One region of the Exiguobacterium sp. E4787 genome, then DNA from elsewhere that is predicted to be linked to it. Evidence: riboswitches for the same ligand, from Rfam matches in the RefSeq annotation. Region 1 holds a riboswitch; the other holds the start of a gene.

Region 1 (7,877 bases):
TCCGTACGCGCCCCCGGTCCAACCCGTGTTGACGAGATAGACGTCGACGTCGTGCTTCTCAATCAGCGTACCGAGCATGTCCGCATAGCGCTCCGGTGCGAGTGGCAAGAACGGTGACCCGAAGCAGGTCGAGAACGTCGCCTGTGGTTCAGTGACGCCGCGCTCCGTGCCGGCGAGTTTTGACGTATACCCTGACAAGAAGTGGTACATCGCCTGCTCTTTCGTCAATTTGCTGATTGGAGGCAATACCCCGTATGCATCGGCCGTCAAGAAGACGATCGTGTTCGGATGACCGGCCCGTGACGGAAGCATCGCGTTATCGATGAATTGAATCGGATAGGCGGCCCGTGTGTTCTCGGTGAGCGAGATATTCTTATAATCCGGTGCCCGGTTCTCGTCCAAGACGACGTTCTCAATCAATGAGCCGAAACGGATGGCATCGTAGATTTCCGGCTCGTTCTCGCGCGACAAATTGATCGTCTTCGCGTAGCAACCGCCCTCGATATTGAAGACGCCGTCGGGTGACCAACCGTGCTCGTCATCCCCAATCAAATGACGTTCCGGGTCGGCCGACAGTGTCGTCTTCCCAGTTCCCGATAGACCGAAGAAGAGGGCCGTCTCGCCGGCGTCCGATACGTTTGCCGAGCAGTGCATCGATAACACATGTTGTTCCGGCAACAAGAAGTTCATGACCGAGAAAATCGATTTTTTAATCTCGCCGCCGTATTCTGTTCCCCCGATCAGAATGGTCCGCTTGGCGAATGAGACGAGAATAAACGTTTCGGAGTTCGTCCCGTCGACGACTGGGTCGGCCTTATAACTCGGTGCATAGATGACCGTGAATGGCTCGAAGGCACCTTTCGTCGGCCATTCGCGCAAGAACAACTGTTTGGCGAACAAGTTGTGCCACGCGTATTCCGTGATGGCACGGACCGGGAGCGTATAGTGCTCGTCTGCCCCTGCAGACGCCTCGAGATAATAAAGCTTGTCTTTCGTTTCGAGGTGCGTCAACACTTTGTCGAGCAGCGCGGTGAACTTCTCTTCCGCGATCGGTTGGTTGACCGGACCCCAGTCTACTAAATGGTTGCTGACTTCATCTTGCACGACGAATTTGTCTTTCGGTGACCGTCCTGTGAATTTCCCAGTACTGACCGATAAAGCCCCGTCTTTCGTCAGTACGCCCTCACCGTTGTGAATGGCTTCTTCCACCAGTTCTGGAACCGTCAAGTTCCGCATCATGTCGGCACCTTTAATTAATTCTTCGATTTTCAGGAGCGTTGTAGCCATCCTGAATCCCACCTTTCCCCTAAATAGATGTGGATGAAATCCGCATACTTCCGCGTTTAATCAGTATGACGTTTTTATTATATGTGACATACTAATCAAAGACAAGCATTTTTTACCCTTTAAAGTAAGCGCTTTCTTACATTGTCATTCTAACATATTCTGTACCAGGTCATAGTACAAAAACCAAAACGGACAAAAAAATGTTTGATATTTCACAAACATAACTATTTGACCGTTTGTGAAAAGTTTGACGAATTCGGTCGATACGCTTGACAGAACGGGGTGTCATTTATATGATGGTCTTCGTAACGGATACTCTTATTCTGAGCGGTGGAGGGAACAAGGCCCTACGAAGCCCAGCAACCGTCCGATTTTTCATTGTTATTCGGAAAAGGTGCTATCCTGAAGCGAAGCGTAAGCTTCGAACGATAAGAGGGTAAGGAAGAACGATTCAACCTTTCCCATTTGAACATGGCGAGAGGTTTTTTTCATTACCGTCCCAAAGCAACGCGTAAGGGGAACGAGTACCGTCCACACATCACCCTTTATTATAGGAGGTTTTTCGAAATGGCAAACTTGAACCGTCGACTTTTCACTTCGGAGTCCGTCACGGAAGGACATCCGGATAAAATTTGTGACCAAATCTCAGATGCGATTTTGGATGCAATTTTAGCTGAAGATCCAAACGCCCGCGTTGCGGCTGAGACGTCTGTCACAACAGGTCTCGTGCTCGTAGCAGGTGAAATCACAACATCAACTTACGTGGATATCCCGAAAGTTGTTCGTGAAACTGTTCGTGAGATCGGCTACACACGTGCGAAATATGGTTTCGATGCAGAGACTTGTGCAGTCCTCACATCGATCGATGAGCAATCGGTAGACATCGCGCAAGGTGTTGACCAAGCGCTCGAAGCTCGTGAAGGACAAATGACTGAAGAAGAAATCGATGCGATCGGTGCTGGTGACCAAGGTCTCATGTTCGGTTACGCAACAAAAGAGACGCCGGAACTCATGCCGCTCCCGATTTCACTCGCTCACAAATTGTCACGTCGTTTGGCAGAAGTTCGTAAAAACGGCACGCTCGCTTACCTTCGCCCAGACGGTAAGACACAAGTGACAGTCGAATACGACGAAGCGAACAACCCAGTTCGCATCGACACAATCGTCATCTCGACACAACACGCAGAAGACATCACGCTCGAGCAAATCCAAGCTGATTTGAAAAAGCACGTCATCGATGCAGTCATCCCGGCTGAACTCATCGACGCGGAAACAAAATACTTCATCAACCCGACTGGCCGCTTCGTAATCGGTGGACCACAAGGGGATGCAGGCCTTACAGGACGCAAAATCATCGTCGATACGTACGGTGGATACGCACGTCACGGCGGCGGCGCGTTCTCAGGTAAAGATCCTACCAAAGTTGACCGTTCAGCAGCATATGCAGCTCGTTACGTGGCGAAAAACCTCGTCGCAGCGGGACTCGCTGACAAAGCAGAAGTTCAACTTGCTTACGCAATCGGTGTTGCTCACCCGGTATCGATTGCGGTCGATACGTTCGGCACAGGCAAATTGAGCGAGACTGAGCTCGTCGAACTCGTTCGTGAGAACTTCGACCTCCGTCCGGCGGGTATCATCAAGATGCTCGACCTTCGTCGCCCAATCTACAAGCAGACAGCAGCTTACGGCCACTTCGGTCGTACAGACGTGGAACTCCCATGGGAGCAAACGGATAAAGCGGCAGTGCTCGAAGAAGGCGCGAAACGCTTCGCATAAGCATAGAAAAACGACCTTTCACTCGAAAGGTCGTTTTCTTTAGGTTTGCGGCTTATGTTCAGTTGTCGTGTTCTCTTTGCCAAGTGCCGTATCTTTCGCTTCGACGACTTTCTCGCCGATTGATTGTAAATCCGATTTCGCTTCTTGCGCCGTCCCGACGACTTTGTTCACGTCTTGTTTGACCGTATCAACTTCACCGGCGACTTTTTCATAGACGTTTTGCACGTCGGTCGCGACGTCTTGAATGACCTCGGTCGCTGCTTTCACTTGACCGATGACCTGTGACGCCGTTCCGGCCGGGTCTTGCTTGACCGTATCGACGAGACCGCCGACCGATGACTTCGCGCTCGAGAACGACTGTTTCGTGTTCTCACGGTTCGACGTGCTAAGTAAGGCGAGCAGGCCGCCGACGAGGGCGCCGAGGAGCATCCCGGTCACGACTGTGATTTTTGGACCTCCTGTGCTCGTTTGTTCAAACTGACGGTTCGGATGATTGGATTGCTCGACTTGTGGGTCATGCTGCAATTTCGGTTCCATGATAACACTCCTTTTTGTAAGTTGGCATTGATACTCTTATACCCGACACAAAATGGAAAATAACGTCTTCCCTCATTTCGACATCAAAAAGTAATGAACGGGCAGGATATTTTTTTGTTGATGGGGAATGTTACTACTAGATTGGCCAAAAGGGGGATGCCGTTATGAAGATTCGAGAAGCCGTGCCAGAAGATGCCGCCACCATCCGCGACATTGCGCTCGCGACGGTCAGTGAACGAGACGAGGTTCGTTCGAAAGTAATGGAACGCGCCTATCAACAAGAAGAGATCGTCCGCGCCATCAGTTCAAGCGAGGAAGCGAAAGAGCAGTTGTTCATTGTCGGTGAGGCCGAAGGCGACGTCATCGGCTTCTATCACGCCATCGACCGCGGGGACACATGGGAAGTACTCCGTCTCTATCTTCATCCGGCTCATCACCGTCAAGGCCTAGGGACGGCACTGTTGTCGCATCTACGGGAACGGAAAGTCCAACCGATCGAGCTGTACATCGAAAGCTCGAACGAGCAAGCCATCGCTTTCTTGAGTCATGAGGCGTTCATCGAACTGAATCGAATCCAAGAGGAAGTGTACGATCAACCGATGGAACTGATTCATTTACGGTACGACCCGCGCTAAGACCCTAGACGGATTTTCAACCAAACATCAGTCTCGGCTGATGTTTTTTGTTAGTATAAAGATATGTGATAACAAAATGAGGTGACAGCATGGCTTATGAAGAAGAATCACGAAAAGGGGTCATCGTGATCGTGTATCCGCTCCAGTTCACGTCGCGTTTGAGTGAAGCGTTTTTAGGACGGTTGCGGGACGAGTATGAAGTCCTCGTCGTGACCGGCCAGACGGTCGGTTTGACGGCAGAAGACCATAAATTGTTAATCAAGAACACGTTACGTGAGGCGAGTCAGTACAAGCTGCCGATTCACGTCATCGCGTTCAGTCTCGGGGCGTTGTTGACGAACCGCTTGCTCCAGGAATATGACGTGCCGCTCGGCAGTCTGACGTACATCTCACCGCTGTTCGACTGGCATCCGTCCCGCCAAATCGGCGGACTGAAACAAGTCGTGGCCAGTGCGGTCGACCGTTTCCGTCCTGACCTTCCGCTCGGCATGATGACGTTCATGGGTGGCGGGGAAGAGTCGTCGCGCTTCGGGGAGATCACGTACGGTCAATACCGTGAAATCGAAGAGGAAATCGTCGAGCATCAAGAAGAGAAGAAACATTTGCCGCGTCTGCCGCTCGCTTGTTTCTACGCACCGGACGATCGCTTCGCCGATGTGAAATTGACACTCAACGTCTGCCGGAAAATCGGCGGCGACCAAGTGTATATCCGCCGGCTTGAAGGGTTCCCGCACTTCGGCTATGAACGATTGAATACGAAGTTCGCGGAGACGCTCATCACGTTTTATGAATTGATTCGAGAATGAAAACAGGCGACTCGCATGAGTCGCCTGTTTTTTTATGCTCGTTTTTCAATCGCCACGATGAACGGGGGATGATTGATTTGATTGATGAAACCGTAGCGGAGGACACCGGCCCGCTTTTGATCGAGCGCCTCAACGTAGGCGAGCACCTCGTCGCGCTCGACTTTGCCGCTCTCATGGCCATGGTAGATGACGACGACGATGACGCCGCCGACGGCCATGACGTCGAGCAGTTGCTCGAGGGCGTCGATGGTCGTATTGCCAGACGTCGTGACCGTCTTGTCGCTCCCTGGTAAATAACCGAGATTGAACACGGCCGCCGTGATCGGACGTGTCTCGTCCGCCACAATTTTTTGGACCGTGTCGTGGCTGTCGTGGATAACAGTGACGCGGTCCGTCAATGCTGCTTCCTCGATACGAGTGCGTGTCGCCTCGACCGCTGCTGCTTGAACGTCGAACGCATAAACGTGTCCCGTCTCCTCGACGAGTTCGGCTAAAAACAATGTATCGTGCCCGTTGCCGGCCGTCATATCGATGGCAATGGCACCAGGCGTGACATGTTCACGAAGTAGGTATTTTGCGAACGGTAAAACTCTCATTAATCCCATGGCTCTCATCCTTCTTTTTTCCTTGGAAAGAATCACGACGCATTAATTCGGCATCGATGGCGTTCAGGACGGCCATCTTGTGCCGGCTCCACGTCGGACCAATCAACAGATCAGGCGGCCCGTCACCGGTCAAACGATGGATGACCATCTCGGGCGGCAATACTTCCAATTGATCGCAGACGAGCGAGACGTAAGTCGCCTCGTCCATGAGCTCGAGCAATCCTTTTTCGTATTGTCTGGCGAGCGGTGTCTGTTTCAAGACGTGGAGCAAATGGATCTTGATTCCTTGTACGTCCATTTTAGCAACTTCTCGCGCTGTGTCGAGCATCATGTCCGTCGTCTCGCCTGGCAGGCCGTTGATGATATGGACAACGACGCTGATCTGGCGTCGCCGGAGTTTGTCGAGTCCTTCCAAGAACGTCCTGTAGTCGTGACCACGATTGATTTTCCTCGCCGTCACATCGTGAATCGTCTGCAGGCCGAGTTCGACCGTGAGTGACGTCCGTTCATTCAACTCGGCGAGATAGTCGACGACGTCGTCCGGCAGACAGTCCGGTCGGGTCGCAATCGATAGACCGACGACACCGTCCTCCTCAAGGGCGGGTTCGAATAATTCCCGGAGCCGGGCGACGGGGGCATACGTGTTGCTGAACGCTTGGAAGTAGGCGATGTAACTGGCGTGTTTCCATTTTCGGTGCAGCCGCGCCTTCACTTCGGCGAATTGGACCGAAATCGGATCACAGGCGTTGCCGGCGAAGTCGCCACTTCCGTCATCCGAGCAGAACGTACACCCGCCCTTCGAGACGAGTCCGTCCCGGTTCGGACAAGTGAAGCCGCCGTCGAGCGGTACTTTGAACACTTTCCGGCCGAACTCGCGGCGATATGCTTCATTTAATTTGTGATATCTGGCTTCGCCAAACGGATGTTGCATGAATATCCTCTCCTTCTTTGCTCATGCTATCACAAAGACGAGGCACCGTTATTTCATAATAAGTAATTTTTCTTGACACTTATGGAGTGTTCCGTTAGCTTGGAGGAGGACTTATTTTTGATTCGGCCGTCGTGCCGAATTTTTATCGTTTAACGGGAGTGAAAGGAGTAACTGGTATGAACAACAAAATGCCGATTTCGGTATGGATTTTGGTCATCGCGATGGCGCTCAATACGACGGCGGCGTCTTTTTTATGGCCATTTAACACACTTTATATAAATGGATATTTAGGCGAGTCGATGACGCTCGCAGGGGTGGCACTCCTCGTCAACTCGGCGCTCGCCATCGCCGGGAACTATATCGGGGGCACGCTGTTCGACCGCATCGGCGGGAAGCGGACGCTCATCCTCTCGGTCGGATTGTTGCTCGTGAGCTCGCTCGGGTTCTTGTTGTTCCATGCCACGTTCCTCGGCTACTTAGGTTGGCTCGGATTAATCGGCTTCTCCGGTGGTCTCGTCTTCCCGACGGTATACGCCTTTGCCGGCTTGATTTGGCCGGAAGGGGGACGTCGCTCATTCAACGCGATTTACGTCGCCCAAAACGTCGGGGTCGCCCTCGGGACAGCGATGAGCGGACAGATTGCGCGCATCGATATCGAGTTGATTTTCTATGCGAACTTCTTCTTGTCGGTCTTGTTCGTCGTCGTGCTCTTGTTCGGACTTCGTTACTTGAAAGACCCGGTCCGTCCGGTCGTTCAATCGCAGCTCGAAGCTGCTGCGACGACGCTCTCTGCCGCAACGATGAAATCGATGTGGTTCGTCGCCATCGGTTACGCGGCGCTTTGGTTCGTTTACGTGCAATGGCAAGGCACGATCGCCGTCCATTCGAAAGATCTCGGCGTGACGATTAGCCAGTATTCGCTCCTTTGGACGGTGAACGGTGCCTTAATCGTATTCGCCCAGCCGCTCCTCAACCGGGTGCTTCGTTACTTTAAAGATGATTTGAAGAAGCAACTCATCGTCGGCGCCATCATCTTTCTCGCCGCTTTCGCGGTGGTCCCGTTCGCGGGCGGCTTTACGATGTTCATGGTCGCGATGGTCGTCATGACGATCGGGGAGATGTTCATTTGGCCGGCCGTCCCGACGATTGCGGCGAAACTCGCACCGCCCGGGAAAGCTGGTCAGTTCCAAGGTCTCGTCAATATCGCGGCCTCGGTCGGTCGGATGATCGGTCCGACCTTATCGGGTCTCGTCTATGACGTATTCGGGATTGGCGCTGTCTTTACGATGCTCTTCTTGCT
Region 2 (7,877 bases), on a different contig from region 1:
CAGACGCTCACATCTACTTAAAACGTTACCACCTCAACATTTCGTCGGACTCGCGAACGAGGTGGCCGAACTCGAACAAGCCGGCCGCGACATCATCCGACTCGGACAAGGGACGCCTGACCTGCCGACGCCTGAGCCGATCTGTGACGCGCTTCAGACGGCGCTCCTCGACGCCTCGACCCATCAATACGGTCCGTTCCGCGGTCAGGCCCGCCTGAAGCAAGCAGTGGCGACGTTCTATTTGAATGAGTATGGAGTCGAACTTGATCCCGAGACAGAAGTAGCGATTCTCATCGGCTCAAAATCAGGTCTCATCACGTTGCCGCAATGCGTACTCGAACCTGGCGACGGGATTTTGCTACCGAATCCCGGCTATCCTGATTACATCTCGGGGGCACGCCTCGCCGGTGCCGTCGTCCGTGACCTCGTCCTCCGGGAAGAGAACGGCTTCTTGCCGGACTATGAGACGCTCGATACGCAAGAGGCAAGACTCATGTATTTAAACTACCCGAGCAATCCGACCGGAGCCGTCGCCTCACCCGCTTTCTTTGACGATACCGTCCGTTTCGCCCGGGAGCGGGACTTGATGGTCGTCCACGATTTCGCATACGGCAGCATCGGATTCGATGGACATGTCCCGCCGAGTTTCCTGCAGGCGGAAGGGGCGAAAGAAGTGGGCATCGAGGTATATACGATGTCGAAAGCGTTCAACATGTCCGGTTGGCGCGTCGCCTTCGCCGTCGGGAACGCGGACATCATCGAGGCGATCAACACGTATCAGGACCACGTCCACGTCAGCGTGTTCTCGGCCATCCAGGCGGCGGCCGTCGCCGCACTCGAGGCGCCCCGTACTATTCGCGATGACTTGGCACGACTGTACGAGGCACGGCGTGATCGCCTGATCGACGGGTTGAACCGGGCCGGCTGGGCCGTCGAACCGCCGGAAGGCTCGTTCTTCGTCTGGGCGAAAGTGCCTGAGGGTGATGCCAAGTCGTTCTCGCGGAAACTGCTGCATGAAGCCGGTGTCGCCGTCACCCCGGGCTATTTCTTCGGCTCGGAAGGGAACGGATACGTCCGCTTCGGCCTCGTCTCACCGGAACCGAAGATTGACGAGGCCGTCGAACGAATCGAGCGGTTGTTTGCCGCCTATGAGGAGGTGCGGGCATGATTCGTCAGGCCGTCCTTGAATATGACCACGCCGATGACGCGCTCGACCGTCTCGATGACTTAGTCGACGGCCGACGTGCCCACGTCCTGCACGGTCAGAACGGATATGGCATCGTTCGGGAAATCGATCCGGGAATCGCGGACTATCCGGCAACAAGGTTCAGCGGGGAGTGCACGGACTCGGAAGTCGAACGGCTCAAACCGTTTGACGCCGACGTGTTAATCGCCATCGGCGGCGGCAAGCTCGTCGATACGGCCAAACTTGTCGCCTATCAACGGAACGTCCCGCTCATCGTCGTCCCAACGCTCGCCTCCAACTGTGCGGCGTTCACACCGCTCAGCGTCGTCTATCAGGAGGACGGGAGCTACGACCGCTACGACATGTTCCGCGTCGTCATCGAACGGGTCATCGTCGACTCACGGGTCATCTCTCGCTCACCATATGAATACTTCCGGGCAGGTGTCATCGACACGGTCGCGAAGTTTTACGAGGCCCGTTATTTGAGTGGTGACAGCTCAGCTGACGCCGGCGTCAACACCGGACTCGTCTTGGCCGAACAGTGCGGGCGTCTCGTCGAACTTGAATTGAGCGAGCACGCTTTTGAGTCGTATAGTGACGACGTCCGCTTCGCGGTCGATCACGTGCTCGCCATCGGCGGCGCCGTCGGTGGCTTTGGTGACGCCGGGACACGCGTCGCCGTAGGCCATGCGGTCCATAACTCGCTCAGCCGGTTCGAGTCGACCCACTCATTCTTGCACGGAGACAAGGTCGGCTTCGGCCTAATCGTCCAAGAGCGCTTGCGGCGCTCGGCCGATGCCCCGTATTTGGAAGCCTGGTTGAAACGGTTCGGTGCCCCGACGACGCTCGCGGCGCTCGGGGTCGGGTCGAGCGACATCCCGGTACTGGTCGACTCCGTCATGACGGAGACCGAGCTGCAACAATTGCCGGCACCGCTCGATAAAGATTTTCTGAAAATAATTTTTGAAAATTTACAATTATCTATTTACAATTAAACCAATTAAAAGTAAGATGATAACAACTAAATAGACCGATTGCTTATCAAGAGTGGTGGAGGGACTGGCCCTGTGAAACCCGGCAACCAGATCGTAATGATCATGGTGCTAATTCCAACAGACGAAATCGTCTGGGAGATGAGCGTGTCCGACTTTGACTTGTCGTGCCCGCCACTCTGAATGAGTAGCGGGCTTTCATTTTGGAGGAGGAAAACAAATGAACATCAAACAGAAAACAGTACTTGCAGGAACATCACTACTCGCCGCCATCGCGCTCTCAGCATGCGGACAATCGGACGCAAGTGAGGCGCTCAGCACGGAGTCGCTCACGATCGGCGTCACGGGCGGGCCGCACCAACAGATCGCCGAGAAAGTGAAAGAACTCGCGGCCGAAGACGGACTCGAGCTTGATATCAAGGTGTTCAACGACTACAATACGCCGAACACAGCGCTCGCCGAGGGCAGCCTCGACGTCAACAGCTATCAGACGCTCTCATTCCTCGAACTGCAAAAAGCCGATAAAGACTATAAAATCGACGACGTGTTCAAGACCGTCGCCTTCCCGATGGGTCTCTACTCAGAGAAGTTGACGGACATTAAAGATTTAAAAGAAGGCGACAAGGTCGCTGTCCCGAACGACCCGGCGAACGAGTTGCGGGCGCTACGTCTGTATGAGACAGCGGGACTCATCACGCTGAAGGAAGGCTTGACGGACAAGGCGACGAAACGCGATATTGCCGAGAACCCGCTCAACCTTGAATTCATCGAGCTCGAGGCGTCGCAGCTCCCGACCCAGCTCCCGGAAGTCGCGCTCGCGGCCATCAACACGAACTTCGCGATGGGTGCCGGCCTGTCCATCAACGAGGACGCTTTGTTCCACGAGGACACGGTCGACAACCCGTATCCGAACTACGTCGTCGTCCGCACCGACAACAAGGATGACGAAGTCGTCGCCACGCTCAAATCGTACTATCACTCGGACGAGGTCCGGACGTTCATCGAAGAGACGTTCGACGGCTCGATCGTCCCGGCGTTTTAAGGAGGGCCTATGATCGCACTTAAAGGCATCACGAAGACGTTCACGGTAAATAAAAGTGCCGTCACCGCACTCGACGACGTCTCGCTCACCATCGATAAAGGCGAAATCTTCGGTATCATCGGGCGAAGCGGGGCCGGCAAGAGCACGCTCATCCGTATGATCAACCTGCTCGAACGCCCGACGTCGGGCCAGGTCGAAATCGAAGGACAGGACATCACGAGACTCGACAAACGAGGGCTCTCGAAGCTGCGTCATCGCATCGGGATGATTTTCCAACATTACAACCTGCTGAAGACGGCGACCGTCGAAGAGAACGTCGCCATCCCGCTCCGTCTCGAGGGGCTTGATAAGCGCACGATCCGTGAGCGTGTCGACAAGTATCTCGACATCGTCGGATTGACGGACCATCGGAAACATTACCCGGAGCAATTGTCGGGCGGACAGAAGCAACGTGTCGCCATCGCCCGCGCCCTCGCGCATGAGCCGGACATCTTGCTCAGCGACGAGGCGACGAGCGCGCTCGACCCAGAGACGACCGAGTCGATCCTCGACCTGTTGCTCGACATCAACCGCGAGCTCGGGCTGACGATTTTCCTCATCACCCACGAGATGGAAGTCATCGAGCGCATCTGCGACCGGGTCGCGGTTATCGAGGCCGGCCGGATCATCGAAGAAGGGAACGTGCTCGACGTGTTCTCTGACCCGCAGCATGCGACGACGCGCAAATTCTTGAAAACGAACCTCGATGTCCCGAAAGAGGTCGTCGACGAATTGAGCACGCACGGGACGCTCGTCAACTTGTCGTTCATCGGCCATCAAAGTGAACAGGCCGTGCTCGCCCAATTGACGAAACGGTTCGGCTTACTGCCGAACATCATCGGGGGCGGCATCAAAAAGTTGAAAGGTGGTCTCGTCGGTAATCTGCTCGTCCATTTGGACGGCGATAAGGCCCAGACCGACCAAGCCGTCCGTTTCTTAGAGGCGAGCGGTGTGAAAGTGAAGGAGGTGACGAACCATGCTTCAGTTTTGGGAAAATTGGGGTGACTTGATTTGGACGGGGACGATTCAGACGCTCACGATGACCGGCATCGCGCTCGTCATCTCGACGTTGATCGGACTGCCGCTCGGGACGCTGCTCGTCTTGACGCGACCGCACGGGCGGCTCGCCAACCGTTATTTCTACGGCATCTTGTCGAGCGTCATCAACGTCGTCCGTTCAATCCCATTCATCATTCTCTTATTCTTCATCCTCCCGTTCACCCGCTTCATCATGGGAACGACGATCGGCGTCCAAGGCGTGCTGTTACCGCTAATCGTGTTCACGGCCCCGTATATCGCGCGACTCATGGAGTCGGCGCTGCTCGAGGTCGACCGCGGCGTCGTCGAGGCGTATGAGGCGATGGGCATCTCGACCCGGAAAATCATCTGGTACGTATTGATTCGGGAGGCCCGCTCCTCGATTGTGCTCGGTTTGACGATCGCGACGATCGGTTTGATCGGGGCGACCGCGATGGCCGGACTCGTCGGGGCCGGTGGACTCGGCGATATCGCCTATCAGTACGGGCATCTTCGATTCGAGCCGGAGGTCATGTACGTGACCATCTTCGTCTTGATTCTGCTCGTCCAATCGATTCAATCGTTCGGCAACCGCTTGGCGGCCCGACTCAAGAAGGCATAAGAAAAGAGCTCTGCTTCGGCAGGGCTCTTACTTGTTGTCGAGTAATCGTTTCAATTCGGCGATGCGGTCATGGCGCGGGATGAACGTCCGGATCTCTTTCTCGCTGAACCCGATTTGAATCCGGTTGTCGTCGACGACGATGGGACTTTTTAAAATCTGGGGATGCGACGCCACGAAACTGTACAGCTCACGGAGCGACATCTCGTCGAGTTGATCCGCCGCTTGTTTATACACGCTCTTTTGGACGGACAGCAGGTCGGTCGTCCCGTTCTCGGTGAGGCGGAGCATATCTTTGAACTCGGTGAATGACATCCCTTGGTCGGTCAATTTTTTCTCGATGAACGGGATGTTCTGTTCGCGTAACCAATCGATCGTCTTACGGGAAGAACTGCAGCTTGTATGTGTGAATACGGTGACCGTCACGGCAACCACTTCTCCTTTACGTAAGGTTGGACTTCTTTATTTTCTCTCATACATACGTGACGGACATCGAATATGTTTCAAATCACATATACTTTTTTCGACCAAACAGACAATTTGTCGGTCCTCACTTCGGGTACAAAACGAGAGAGACTACATCTTAGGAGAGGTTCACATGTTTGATTACACGGTCAAGACCGATCAGACGGTCGAAGCGGTCGTCGAGAAACTGAAAACGACGCTCAAAGAGGAAGAGTTCGGGGTGCTTTGGGACTTCAATTTGAGTGAGACGCTCGAAGAGAAAGGTCAAGCGATTGATGGGGACTACCGCATCCTCGAAGTGTGCAATCCAAAAGAAGCGAAAAAAGTCATCACGGCGCACCGGGAAGGCGGTTATTTCCTCCCATGCAAGCTCGCCGTCTTCACGAAAGACGGGTCGACCCATGTCGGGATGCCAAAGCCGACGAAACTGATCGAACTGATCGAGGATGAGTCGCTCCAAGCTGTAGCACGCGATGTCGAGACGAGATTGACCCGAGCCATCGATAAAACTGTGTAACGGTCATTGAACCCGTCCAGGTCGTCGGACGGGTTTTTTCGTGTTCCCTCCTAAAGTAATATAATGGTAAAATTGGTACAAATAAATGGTGAGGGGCGGATGATTTGAAAAAGTTAGTCGGTTTATTTGTACTATCCACAGGCTTATTGGTTGGTTGCGGTGTGGAAAAGCCGGACGTCGTAAACTTGTCTTACGTCGACGCGCATTGGACCGTCAGCAAGTATGCCAAGGAGGAGTTGATTTCCCTTCATTCAGCCGATGAGACGCTTGAAGCCTGTAGCGGTAAGTTGACGACCGAGCTGGAAGGCGACTTGATCGTGTTCGATACGATCGTGGCGAACCGCTATCCGATGACGGACACGGGTGAGGAGTATGCGTTCAAGGCCGTATCATATATGAAAGGGGATGAGAATTATGTGCTTTGTCGTGACATGGCCTCGAACCGCTACTCGGCGGAAGTGATCGAGTCGTTCCCTGACGATGTGGACGTATCAACAGGGACACCGATCGGTCGTTATCCAGTCGTCGGTCCGGCCGATAAGTCCGCCAAAACCGCCTTACGGGATGCCGATGAATTGAACGAGTCAGGCAACCCGATTGAACCGTTCCTCGAAACGCTCGTCGCCTTTTCCCCGGCTCTGTACGGTGAGATTGAAGTAGAAATCGGGGGAATGCCGAGTCCATATCCGTTGTTCTCGTTCGATCCGTCGATGGCCAGCATGAAAGATATCAAAGTAGCGATCGGTTACGACACGATTACTGAGAAACCGTATTTGCTGCTCATGTTTGCGGATCTTTATTTCTCGGTGACTCCACTCGAGTCGATGATTGACCAAACCGCAGAAGGGCTTACATATGAAGCGTTGAGCGTCGAGCGCATCCCCCTCGAGGCGGAGCTCGTCCCGGACCAGACTTATCCATTGTATGAGTTCACCTATACTCGTGATGGAAAAGTCGTCAATGAGACGATGACGTTCACATACCGCACTTCTGACTTATTATCGACAGCGGAACGAAAGCAGCTCGAGACGCAACCTGACGAAGACTACATGCCACTTGTGGTCGGTCCGCTCGTTTATCTTCATCAACAGCCGTTCAACCCGGAATCTCCGTTGTCATACCCGGTTCTTTTAAAAGCAGCGGGGAACGAGATGGATGACCTCGTCCAAGCGATCAATTCCGCTGAACCGACGAAGCGTCAAGGTGATGAAGGCGACTATCCGCTTTTAACAATCGTCGATGGACACAAGGGACAAGAGTTCGAGGTGACGTATAAACAGCGCTCGAAGAAGCTGGATATTTACGTGACCGACCGCTCGACCGACGAAACGTACAAACTGACGAGCGAAGGGGCCGAGACGTTCTTGTCCTACTTCCCTGACTTGAAGAAGAAATGAGTGGGTTGAATATGAAAAAACGAGCGTTGATGGCATTGTCACTGTTATGGTTGACGGCAGGCTGCTCGGAAGACGTTGACGTCGTCCGCTATGGCCATATCGAGGAGCATTGGCAGGCCGAGCGGGTTACGATGAACAGTCAGGAGCCTGTAGTGGATGCCGAAGCCATATTGAACCAATGTGAAGACGGTGAACCCCTGTCCGAACTGAATGGAGAGACGTTTTCCGTGCTTGGAATGGCGTATGCGACCCGGGCCCCGCTTATGAATGATGACTATTATGGATATAGTTTTAATGAAGTGACCTATGTCGAGGGGGATACAATCTATGCGCTCTGTAAATCAGACCGGATGGACGGGATGGAAGGGTATCGGGCCGTCGAGCTTGCAGAAAGACCTGCCTACTTGAAAGACGAGGTCGGAACTGAAATGTCTGCTCTTCCGACCGTCTATATCGCGACCGAAAATGAACGGGCTGCGTTACATAAGCCGGACGCCTTCTATGACAATGAACAAGACATCGAACCGTATCCGGTCACACTTATGAGGATTTCGCCTGGATTTAGTGGCACGGTCGAGATTGGGATTGAAGAAGGGGGGTACT

Evidence for each region. A riboswitch is a leader RNA that binds a small molecule or an ion and turns the genes downstream of it on or off. The one in region 1 is predicted to bind S-adenosylmethionine.
Region 2: another riboswitch for S-adenosylmethionine. It lies ahead of KNP80_RS10125 (MetQ/NlpA family ABC transporter substrate-binding protein); the one in region 1 lies ahead of metK (methionine adenosyltransferase).

The regions. Positions count from the first base shown of each region.
Region 1 is NZ_JACSLY010000001.1:393,907-401,783, reverse strand. Features, by position in the region: gene pckA (phosphoenolpyruvate carboxykinase (ATP)) at 1-1,287, opposite strand, end outside; SAM riboswitch class I at 1,603-1,722, shown strand; gene metK (methionine adenosyltransferase) at 1,855-3,063, shown strand; gene KNP80_RS02060 (hypothetical protein) at 3,103-3,600, opposite strand; gene KNP80_RS02055 (GNAT family N-acetyltransferase) at 3,765-4,235, shown strand; gene KNP80_RS02050 (alpha/beta fold hydrolase) at 4,325-5,041, shown strand; gene mnmM (tRNA 5-(aminomethyl)-2-thiouridylate-methyltransferase MnmM) at 5,074-5,646, opposite strand; gene mnmL (tRNA modification radical SAM protein MnmL/YtqA) at 5,600-6,577, opposite strand; gene KNP80_RS02035 (MDR family MFS transporter) at 6,754-7,877, shown strand, end outside.
Region 2 is NZ_JACSLY010000008.1:45,980-53,856, forward strand. Features, by position in the region: gene KNP80_RS10115 (aminotransferase class I/II-fold pyridoxal phosphate-dependent enzyme) at 1-1,168, shown strand, start outside; gene KNP80_RS10120 (iron-containing alcohol dehydrogenase) at 1,165-2,181, shown strand; SAM riboswitch class I at 2,222-2,326, shown strand; gene KNP80_RS10125 (MetQ/NlpA family ABC transporter substrate-binding protein) at 2,399-3,220, shown strand; gene KNP80_RS10130 (methionine ABC transporter ATP-binding protein) at 3,230-4,264, shown strand; gene KNP80_RS10135 (methionine ABC transporter permease) at 4,236-4,898, shown strand; gene KNP80_RS10140 (Spx/MgsR family RNA polymerase-binding regulatory protein) at 4,926-5,321, opposite strand; gene KNP80_RS10145 (DUF302 domain-containing protein) at 5,494-5,877, shown strand; gene KNP80_RS10150 (hypothetical protein) at 5,982-7,274, shown strand; gene KNP80_RS10155 (hypothetical protein) at 7,286-7,877, shown strand, end outside.